Regions from separate parts of the Desulfosoma caldarium genome, predicted to be linked through region 1. Evidence: riboswitches for the same ligand, from Rfam matches in the RefSeq annotation. Region 1 holds a riboswitch; the other holds the start of a gene.
What was found. A riboswitch is a leader RNA that binds a small molecule or an ion and turns the genes downstream of it on or off. The one in region 1 is predicted to bind cobalamin.
Positions count from the first base shown of each region.

Region 2: linked by a shared signal. The riboswitch ahead of EDC27_RS05955 (TonB-dependent receptor plug domain-containing protein) and the one ahead of cbpB (peptide-modifying radical SAM enzyme CbpB) in region 1 are both predicted to bind cobalamin.

Region 1 covers NZ_RJVA01000010.1:247,029-252,435, forward strand. Annotated here, with positions in the region: gene EDC27_RS04315 (coiled-coil domain-containing protein) at 1-649, opposite strand, end outside; gene gspG (type II secretion system major pseudopilin GspG) at 884-1,297, shown strand; gene cbpB (peptide-modifying radical SAM enzyme CbpB) at 1,371-2,762, opposite strand; cobalamin riboswitch at 3,000-3,192, opposite strand; gene EDC27_RS15915 (hypothetical protein) at 3,510-3,668, shown strand; gene EDC27_RS04330 (Hsp20/alpha crystallin family protein) at 4,172-4,615, opposite strand; gene EDC27_RS04335 (hypothetical protein) at 4,745-5,005, opposite strand; gene EDC27_RS04340 (hydrogenase iron-sulfur subunit) at 5,031-5,407, opposite strand, start outside.
Region 2 covers NZ_RJVA01000011.1:18,893-24,299, reverse strand. Annotated here, with positions in the region: gene EDC27_RS05960 (ABC transporter substrate-binding protein) at 1-700, opposite strand, end outside; gene EDC27_RS05955 (TonB-dependent receptor plug domain-containing protein) at 715-2,814, opposite strand; cobalamin riboswitch at 2,954-3,141, opposite strand; gene EDC27_RS15785 (ERA-like protein 1) at 3,182-3,424, shown strand; partial or broken gene EDC27_RS17020 (KH domain-containing protein) at 3,473-3,670, shown strand; gene EDC27_RS16485 (hypothetical protein) at 4,019-4,525, opposite strand; gene panB (3-methyl-2-oxobutanoate hydroxymethyltransferase) at 5,069-5,407, opposite strand, start outside.

The DNA.
Region 1 (5,407 bases):
GCTCGTCCGTGCGTTTTTGGGCCTGAGCCAGCTCCTTGATGCGTTCTTCGGTGCGTTTCTGCGCGACGGCAAGTTCTTCAAGGCGCTCTTCCGTCCGTTTCTGCGCCCGGGCCAGTTCTTCCACGCGCTCTTCTGTGCGCTTTTGCGCCGCCGCCAGCTCTTTCAGACGCTCGTCCGTACGTTTTTGGGCCTGAGCCAGCTCCTCGATGCGTTCTTCGGTGCGTTTCTGTGCGACGGCAAGTTCTTCAAGGCGCTCTTCCGTGCGCTTCTGCGCCTGGGCCAGTTCTTCCACGCGCTCTTCCGTGCGCTTTTGCGCCGCCGCCAGCTCTTTCAGACGCTCGTCCGTACGTTTTTGGGCCTGAGCCAGCTCCTCGATGCGTTCTTCGGTGCGTTTCTGTGCGACGGCAAGTTCTTTAAGGCACTCTTCGGTCCCCTTGACGGTTTCCGCCAGCTGCGCAAGCTTCCTTTCGGTGAGCTCCTGGGCTTTCGCAAGGCTTTCAATGACTGCCATAAGTTGTTGGAATTCCGCCCTTCTGGCCACATCGTACAATGGCTCGATGGTGCGTAGCACCTCTAATAGAACCGCTTGCAATTCGGAAGGGCTCAGCGATTCATTCTGTAATTTCTGCAGGATATCGATCCAACCCACGGTTTCACCTCACTCGCGACGGTGATCTTTCTGCCCTTTTTAACCCATATGCATGGAGAATTAAAGCTTCAGGGAGTTGACAGACCGCTCCAAAGCTTTTACGCTCCAACGGCTGTGTTCGGAACGGTTTCAAAGCATGCACCCGATGAGGAAACTATGAATAGTCGCTCACTTTTGCAGGCGAGGCCGGCAAGGCACCAAGGGTGGAAAAAGCCACAAGACGGAAAAGATCGGTTGCAGAAACGAAGCCTTCGAGGTTTTACGCTCATTGAACTGCTCATCGTCATGGTCATTTTGGGGCTTTTGGCCGCTCTGGTGGCGCCCAAGATGTTCCAGAAAGTCGGCGCATCCAAGGTCAAAGCCGCCAAGGCGCAGATCGCTCTTCTGGGCACGGCCTTGGATGCTTATCGTCTCGACGTGGGCCGGTACCCCACCACCGAAGAGGGCCTTCAGGCCTTGAGGGTCAATCCAGGCGCCGACACATGGGACGGGCCCTATCTACCCAAGGACGTTCCCAAGGATCCCTGGGGCCGCGACTATGTGTACCGATCCCCCGGGCAACATGGAGACTATGACCTCTATTCATTGGGTGCGGATGGACAGGAAGGTGGAGAAGGTGAAAACGCCGATGTGGTCAGCTGGCAGTAGCACCCATGCGCCTGCGGCGTAAGGGTCTTTGCGTTCGCAGGCGCAGGGTTTCCGTCCGCGGCGTTGTTCTTTTTTAGGCACACCGATAGGTTTCTTCCGTTTCCGACTCCCACCCATTCCACAGGTACGCGGCTTCGCGCCCTTGAGCCACCACGCGGAAGGCGTAGCGGACCTGTTCCTCGTAAAAGTGGCAGTAAGGACTCGGCGCCTCCAACCTGCCACTGACCGCCTGCACCTCCGCAGGGCAAGGCGCTCCGCAAAAATGCCGCACGGCACATCGTCCACAAGGCTCGATGTTTTCCACCTTGCGGCGCGTCACAGCCTGAAAGGGATGGCTTTCCAAAACGCCCGCAATGTCGTCCCGAAACAGGTTTCCGCCTCGGTATTCGGGAAACCCGATGAACTCACTGCATGGAAACAGATCCCCTTGGGCGGACACGGCGAAGAAACAGCGGCCGCCGCCGCACGGGGAAATGTCACACATGAGCCGCCGGCCTGTCGGACCAACCACTCCTGCCAGAACGTTGGCAAAATTGGCAACAACCAGCTTTCTTGAAGTTTTTTCAAACAAGGCGTACGTTCTGTCCAAAGCTGCGCAGAACGCTTCGGCCAGGACGGCATCATCGGGCTTGAGATCCATGCCTCCTTGGCGGGTACACCGCACGGGGTTGAACATCACCACGCCAACGCCGGCGTCGTGATAAAAATCTACCAGCTCCGGCAGGAGCGCCACATTTTCTCGAGTGACCGTCGTGATCACGTTAAAGGCCGGGTACAATGCCAGCCGCTCCATGACCCGGCGCACTTGAGCAAACGCCCCCTTTCCAAGCCAATTTTTTCGAACCTTATCCGCCACGATGGCTTCATGGGCGTCCAGAGAGATGCCGATGCCAACCCCTCGGGACGTGAGAAAATCGATGGCCTCGTCATCCAGAAGGGTCGCATTGGTCTGAATCCCAAACAGGAACCTCCCTCGAAAGCGGTCGATGGCCGAAAAGACCGCATCTCGAGCCAACATGGGCTCCGAGCCGTGAAAGATGAGCTGCGGTGTTGCATCGGGCTCCAGTGTCCGGTCAAAATACTCTGCCAGACGCTCCAGGGCTCGTGCCACCTCTTCCGGCGTCATGGTTGCGCCGTTTCGGCGCATGTCTTCCGGAAGATAACAGTACGTGCAGTTGAAGTTGCACCGTTCCGTCGGGTTGAAATAGACGGCCGAAGGCGTCAACCCAAAACGGAGACGCTGCATCTCGGCTTCAAAGCCTTCCCTTTGCGCCAAAAAGTCCTGGAGCAGAGGCCCGGACAAGGCGTCCGGCAGCGATTCCGCCTCCACAACGGCCCAATAGGCACTGTTCGGCTCGACGACCGCGACGCGATTCGGCAAACCGATGTCCAGCACGGCAAAACAAGGCCCAAAGCCGCTATTGGCGTAGCGGGGACGGCCCTTAAGGAAAACTTCATGACCCATTTACTTGTCCTGTTTCTCTTTGTGACTAGGGGTCAGCAAAATGTAATGGGACAAGCCCGTCGAATCGCCCAACTTTCGGCATCGCCGACGGTACGCAATGATGCGGTTTGCTTTCTTCATGGTTTTCCTCCTCAGTTGATCTTCTGGAATCATCACATTTTGGCCGCGGACCAAATAAAAAGCCCGGAGCCATCCGCATACGCAGATGAACTCCGGGCTTCCTTTGCCATCGGTTGCCCGGCCTCATGTTTTCCAGCAGGTCTTCTGGCTCTCGGATCATCTGAAGGACCGCAGCCTTCCCCTCGGGGTGTTCCCCGAAAGTGACCGGTTCGACCGCTCGAACCTTCGCGCTCCTTCATCCCCGATCACAGCGGCGGGACCGCCACGGATTTTCACCGTGTTCCGGGATGCTGGAAAACCGTTACCGCATTCATGGCTTTTCTGCCACGAACCTCGGGGCCTGTCAAGGTGGAAACCTGCAACCCGTTTGCCCGGGGGTTCATAACCTTGACCCATGGAAAGGGACGATGGGTCCCCCATGGGCCGAAAATCACCATGGCCGTCGTGAAAAAAAAGATTATGACCCCGCTTTAGGTCCTGAGCTCTTTGAAGGGCTCAGAATAAGAGACGTTTATCGTGACCCCGCATCGGACTGACCAGCCATAAGCCGTCGATTTGGTCCGGAAAAGGTGTGTGTGATGGGGGAACAGTCGCTAAGCCAGTTCAAAGCCAAAGATGGACGGTTAAATGGAGATCGTGCTGGACATTCTCAAGGGCCACAAAACCATCGCGAAGGTGGCACGCGAGCACGATGTCAACCGGACAACCCCCAACGCAGGTCGAATAACCTCGAAAATCCCCTCGCGACCACATTGGAACCCGACGATCTATGGCGCATCTGAATGAACGCACCGTCGAACGGCCGGATTTCCTGTCAATCGGCATGGATGCCTCGGCTCAGGGCAGGCCCCCCTGCCGGCCCCGATGACCCCGTGTCTGACCCATGTAGGGGCAGCCACAGGGGCTGCCCCTACGGTGTCGTGGCCGGTTGTGGGTTCAAATGTTGTTACGCCATGTGATCCAAATGGTGTTGCCGCATGGGGTGCACATGTCGCTGCCGCATGAGGTGCATCAGTTTAAAACAACGACAACCCGTCGGTATGGGCACGGGGTGAACATGTCGGCTGCCCTGCTGCCCCCACCCGGGCCGGCCTTTTGCGCACGCGCATCGATATCCGGGCATTACGTAGGAGCACAGGCCCCCGCGACTGACCCGATGACCCCGTGCCTCACCAAAATAGGGGCAGCCACAAGGGCTGCCCCTACATGATCCGGACCTGAAGGCCAAGAAAAGCGCGGTCACAGAATCGACCGTTTTGGCCTTGATTCCTAGGGTTTATGACACGTTCTTAGTGCTTCACTTCAATCCTCTTTGGCCGAGACGCTTCGGCCTTGGGAATCTCGATGCGCAGCACACCGTCTTTGTAGACCGCCTCGATCCCTTCCGCCTTCACTTCCGCCGGCAAACTAAAGGATCGGGCAAACGAACCGTATCGGCGTTCCACGCGGTGGAAAGATTCCCCTTTCTCTTCCTTTTCCTGGCGCTTTTCCCCTTTAACGGTCAACACGTTATCCGTGATGCTGATGTCCAGATCCTTCACATCCACGCCGGGAAGATCGGCTTTGACAACAATCTTATCTTCCGTTTCGGAAATGTCAAAGGCCGGCATCAGCACTTTGTCCTCGCCCCACACGGCCGGAAGGGCTTCCTCAAAGAATCGGTCCATCCAGTCGAAGGCCCTCGGCCATGCAAGGAGCGACTCCCTTCGCGAACGCGGAACCAATCCGAGCATGTCCAGTACCTCCTTTAATGAGAGTTTTTCATGACCTACGCTTTCGCCAAAAAGTTAACTCTCATTGGGGTGCTGTCAAGTCCCCTCCTTGAGGGACCACCGCGTCCGTAAGCTCTGGGGCTTTTCTCGTCACCCTTTCGGGGCGTTTTCCCCTGTTTCTTCAAGGAGTCTTTTGAAACGGGCAGAATCCCGCACGCGGCGTGCCGAAGCCGCTTCCGCCTCTTCCACGGTCAGATGAATCTCTCCACATTCAGGACAGGTGACGTTCAGCTGATCACCGATGATGCGTTCCCGTATTTCGTCCACCGTCATATGGCCGAACAGCCCGCATTTGGTATCCACCCGTCTCGCCCGCACACGAACCGGAAAGGGTTTTTCCTCTGCCTTCATGCTCGGTCCTTGTTCGGTCGGCCGTTCAACCCCGGCCGTTGTCCAGGTCCTGGACCTGTCGAACCATGTCTCGGCACGCCTCCACAAACCTTTCCGCCTCCGATGAGGCGCACCACACCACACGAAACCGTTCCGGCTCCAACCCCATGGCTTCCATCATTTCATGAACCACCACCCGCCGAGCGTCCGCCCGAAGGTTGCCGTCTTTGTAATGGCATTCCCCCGGCCGACACCCCATGATCAGAACACCGGAGGCTCCCAGAGAGAAAGCTTCCATGACCCATTGAGGATGCACCATGCCGGAGCACATGACCCGCACGATGTGTACACTTTCCGGATATTCCATGCGGCGAATCCCCGCAAGATCGGCGGCGCTGTAAGCACACCAATGGCACGCAAAGA
Region 2 (5,407 bases), on a different contig from region 1:
CCACGGTGAACCTAGGGTACGGTTCCGGGCCTTCGGCCAGGTTTCGTCCCCCTGCCCGTGTGATCAGCTCATGGGCAAAGGTTTCCGTTCCCACGGAAACGATGGGCGAGACCCCGATTTGGAAAAAAACCCCGGGCCTTTGCGGCACACGCCGAACACGTTCGTCCACGGCATGAAGCCGCCGTTTCATATCGGCCACCAGGGCTTTGGCGGCATCCCGTGCCTGAAGCACCTCGCCCAGTGCGATCAAGGTTTCCATGACCTGGTCCAGATTCTTTGGGTTCACCGCGTAAACGGGAATGCCGACCTGTTCCAGTTTGTCCACCACCTCCCTAGGGTTTCCGTCCTTAACGACGAGGCACAGGTCCGGGTTCAGAGCCACGATTTTTTCCACATCCGGCTGCACATAGGATCCCACTCGAGGAAGATCGCGTGTGGCTTCCGGATAATTACTGTAGCGACTGACACCCACAACCCGAGGACCGGCACCCAGCGCAAAAACCATCTCGGTAAGACTGGGTGCCAAAGTCACCACCCTTTGGGGCACCTCAGGAAGGTTAACCCGTCGGCCCACCAGATCCACCCCATCCCTGGCGTATACCCGGGAAGCCGCCAAAATCAGGGCCAAAAAAACGCCAAATAGGGCACGCCGGGCCGGCTCAGGCCAGGATTTATGCCAAACGCGCCGATCACCGGTCATCTTTTATCACCCCTCTAGAATTTCATGGATGCGCCAAGCATGAACGCCGCCCCCGGCGTGGAATACCCAAACACCTGCTCATAATCGGCATCCAGGATATTTGTCCCTTTGAGGAAAATTTCCAAGTCTTTTGCGGGAGCCGGCACTGGCACACGATAGGACACCACGGCATCTAGCAGGAAATAATCGTCAAGGCTCACACGCCGTGGCATCGTCCAGTCCCTGTAGTCCGCATCGTCACGCGTTCCCACGTAGTGGCCGATGAAACGACAGTGCAAATTTTTCCACCGGGTCTCCACCCACCCGGAAGCACTGAATTTCGGGCGCCGCAGCAGTTTTTTCCCCTCCTGAAAAGCGATGGAACTCAACCCCCCGTCATCGGTCACTTCCGTCTCCAGCCAGGTCATATGAATACCCGCCGCGGTGTTTTCTAGCACACGCCCTTCCAGGCTCAGCTCCACGCCACGGCTTTTGGCGGCCTGAATATTGTAAAAATTGGGCACTCTTTCAGGAGGCGCGGGAAAAGGGGTGGGGACATAAGCAATGAGGTCCTTGTATCGGCTTTCGAAGTAGGTGGCTGAAGCCTGAAGCCTTGAGCCCAGACGCTGGGAAAGCCCGACTTCCCAGGATGTGGCCCTCTCAGGGTCCAAATCGGGATTGCCCAAGGTGAACGAGTCGTTGGCGTAGTTTTCATAGAACGTGGGTTCCTTAATGCCTTTGGCTGCCGCCAGCCGTAAGGTTGTTCCCGTCTCGCGAAGTTCAAAGGCCGCCGCGCCTCGCGGTGTCACCTTGGTGCCAAAGGCACTGTTGTCTTCCACCCGAAATCCCGCCACCAGGTGAAGGCGCGACAAAAGGCTCAGCTGTTCCTGAACGTAGACCGCATCGTTGGTCCGGTCTGCATTGAGCTTTGTCGTATCGAAGTAGATGCTTTCCTGCGCATAGTCTTCCTGGTCCCGTTCGTAACCCACCGTCAGGACCGAAGTCACCGCCTCCGTCGGCTTCCAGTTCAGGTTGGCGTGATAGTCCACTGTCGCCCGCACTTCGTTGTAGCGCCCATAGGATTCGGCAAAATCGGTTTCTTCATTGAAGGGATCCAGATTGCGGCGCAGATTGCGATGATATCCCACACTGACCACATTTTCCCACCAGGGCGTGCTTTGCACTCTGGCCGACACACCCACCAATACATCTTGTTCCCGTTGGGTCTGGTTTGGATCCAAGGGAGAATATTTATCCCCTGCGCTTTCCGTGGGGTATTCGTAGCGGCTGTCGCTCAGTCGACCCACGAGGCTCACTTCCCAAGTGTCCTTGGGAAAGAAATCAAACCGTGAGCTGAAAGTGTTATTCCAATAATCGTTGTTGATTTTCAGAATGCCACCGTCGTCCCTTCGACCGTAGGCGGCAGAGTATCCGAAAAGGTCGGTGCCACCGGAAACGCGCACTTTTTGTTCCCCAAAATAGCGACCGCGGTCCGATCGAAGTCCATGGGCCGTGGACACTTCCACGGACGCGGGGCCGCTTCCGGATTTGGTGAAGATCTGAACCACTCCACCGATGGCGTCGGACCCATACAGCGCGCTTTGTGGACCTCGAACGATTTCAATCCGTTCGATATTGTCTGTGGAAAGATTTTCCCAGTAAAAATCGCCACCGCCCAGGTTCACCTGCACACCGTCAATGAGGACCAGGGTATAGTTGGGTTCGCCCCCCCGGGGGAAAACCACGGTCTGGGAACCGGGAGACCCAAACCGAATGGTCTGAAACCCGGCCACATCTCGAAGCAATTCCGCCACATCGGTGGCTCGGCGCGCCTGAATGTCCTCTTCCGTGATGACCGTGGTGGAAATCCCCAGATGCTGCCTGGGAACCGCCGTTCGGGTTGCCGTCACCACCACATCTTCGACCTCCCGTACGGCTGAATCGGCCGAGTGAGCCGGCATCGCATGCATCGCCACCAGAATGACAAATAAAAACAACCCCAAAAGCTTGGCCCAAAAAGGTTTTTGTCGAAAAACCTGGAGCGGCCTGAAGCCCATCACAGAAAGCGCCCCTGTGCGGTCCGCGGCAATGAAGCTGGCTTCGAAGGTTCCTCTCCTTTCCAGAATGCTCCGCATGGTTCCCCCCTTTCCTAGAGTTCCATGTGGGGGCCCGCGACCACATGGCCAAAAAAATCCCGAGTTCCTCAAGAACCCGGGATCTCCCTTTTTCATCCGGCGGTCTCGTGGGCTCATGCCCTGTGCACCCGAGGGCTTGCCCAAACCCTTGACCCAGGCAGGTCTTCTGACTTTCGGATCATCCTACCGGCTGCGCCTTCCCACCCTGTCGAAAAGGGCAGTGGCTTTTGATAGCAGCCTTCGTTCCCGATCACAGCGGCGGGCCCGTTCCCGATTTTCACGGGATTCCCTATTAAGCCATACGGCACCTGGTCGCGAATTTGCTACCAATACCATTGTCGGGTGTCAAGCAGGGAAAATTCCTCCGGTGGTGCTCGTCCTCAAGAAAGTGGATCTTTTGAAAGACAACGTCGCGCGGCTTCCCATGATGGAATCTCATGCCGGCCCGCGATCCTTTGGGGCCGTGGTGCCGCTGTCGGCGCTTACGGGAGATGGCGTGCCGCAGCTCCTGGCCGAACTGGAAAAATGGCTTCCCGAAGGGCCTCAATACGATCCGAACGATGCCGTGACAGATCAGCTGAAACGGTTTTTGGTGTCAGAAATCGTATGAGAAAAAGCATTTCACCTGAAAGAAGAGAAAATTCTTTGCGCCACGGCCGTGACCGTGGACGTCTTTCGCAAGCAGGCCGAGAAAAACCTCCTCCGCATCGAGGCCACTATTTATGCGGAGCGGGATTTCCTAGGGGGCATCGTGATCGGCAAAGGGGGCCCGCAGCTCAAAGAAGTTGGGCAGATCGCTCGAAAAGACGTGGAACGGCTTTTGGGGTGCCGCGTGTCCTTGGGTTTGTGTGTGCGCGTGCCGAAAAACCCGCGTCGGGACCCGCGGCGGCTCAGGGAGTTCGGGTATCGCCTGCCGCGGAAAGGGTCGCGGGCATGCGGTGAGGTTTGGCGCGCGGCGGCACGCCGTGAAAAGGGACTCTATGGGCGGTGCGCTCAGGTGTCCTCGCGGGCGTGGGGGGGGAGGAAAATTCCGAGTAGGGCAAAAACGCGAGAGTCCTTAGGCGGGGCGCACGCTTTTTGTGCGCCCCGGTGCTTTTCGGGACCATATGCTGGATCGCGCCCCCGGCTCAAGCTTTCCTCTCTGAAGGCCTGTGAAAAGAGGCATGCAAAAGCGTGGGGCGCCGAGATGCAAAAGGATGGGCAGCTAGAGAAGATGATAGCTCCTGAGAATAGATGCCAGATCCTCGTTTTTGGCAGCAAATTCGCGCAGGGCCAGGATCACGTCCCGAAGACGGCCTTCCCGCTCCAGATCTTCCTTGGTCTCCTTTTTCGCTTGCGAGACGATGGTCCGGCGGTCCCAATAGGCGAAGCCGATGACCGCCACCACCAGGGACGTGAAAATGCCGGCGAGAATGTACAGAAAGTGCATGAGCTGATCAAAGCGTTTATCCACTTGCTCAAAGCGTTTGTCCACTTGTTCAAAGCGCTTATCGATCTGTTCAAAGCGTTTGTCGATCTGTTCAAAGATCTTGTTGATTTGTTCAAAGCGTTTGTCGATTTCCAGCATGCGGGTGCGCAATTCGATGAGCAGATCTCGATCTTGGCGGGTGAATCCTGGTTCTTGGGCGAGCACGGAGCCGGAAGCGGTCAGCACCCCGATAAGCATGGCCATGAGGAACACAACAAGCCATACGCGTTGTTGTTTTTTCATCGCGGCCTCCTTCAAACGCTTTATCAATAAAATAATCACGAGGCGTCGGGCCGGGCAAGGTGAGCGCGTTTCCCCAAATCACCCCCTATTGACCGGCGAAACTTGGCGGGGCCCTGGGCCCGCGGGGCTCTCAACACCTTCACCACGTCGCGACCACAACGCCTGGCCAGCCCAAAGGGCTCCACCTGACGAAGCATTCGGCATGACCCTTCGTCGACCTTCAACTCATCGAGATCCGCGACACACGCTCCCCCTGCCAAATTGAGCAAAATCAGCGCCATGACCATGTGCTCATCACCCCAACCTTGCCGGCCCCTCTCCCGAATCTTCACATGCCGCCTGATGGCATGGCGCATCCCTTCCGCATGTGCCAGGTCGAGATAGGCGGGAAGCCCCGCCAGCGAGGTTTTTTCTTTTTTTAATGGTGGATCTGGAAATCCCTAGCAGCTACCTTTTCTTTCACACCCGCGCCCCCCAAAGACTCACCGTTTCAAAGAAAAGGGTTCCAAGCGCGGCTCTTCCACGACCTTTTAAACCGCCGGGCTATTGAATCGTTCCAAAGGAGTGTTCCGGACCAGGAAACACGCCGGATTCCACTTCCTGCCGGTATCGGCTCACCGCCTCCTCGAGTCTTCGTCCCAACGTATCGTACTGTTTCACAAAGCGAGGAAGAAACCGGTCAAACAGTCCCACCAGGTCATGGATCACCAAGACTTGGCCGTCACAGGCCGGCCCGGCGCCGATGCCGATGGTGGGAATGGGCACGGCTTCTGTGATGCGCCGGGCCACCTGCGCCGGTATGGCTTCCAGAACCAAACTGAAACAGCCGGCCTGGGACAAAGCGATGGCGTCGTCCACCAGTTTTTTGGCCGCTTCTTCGTC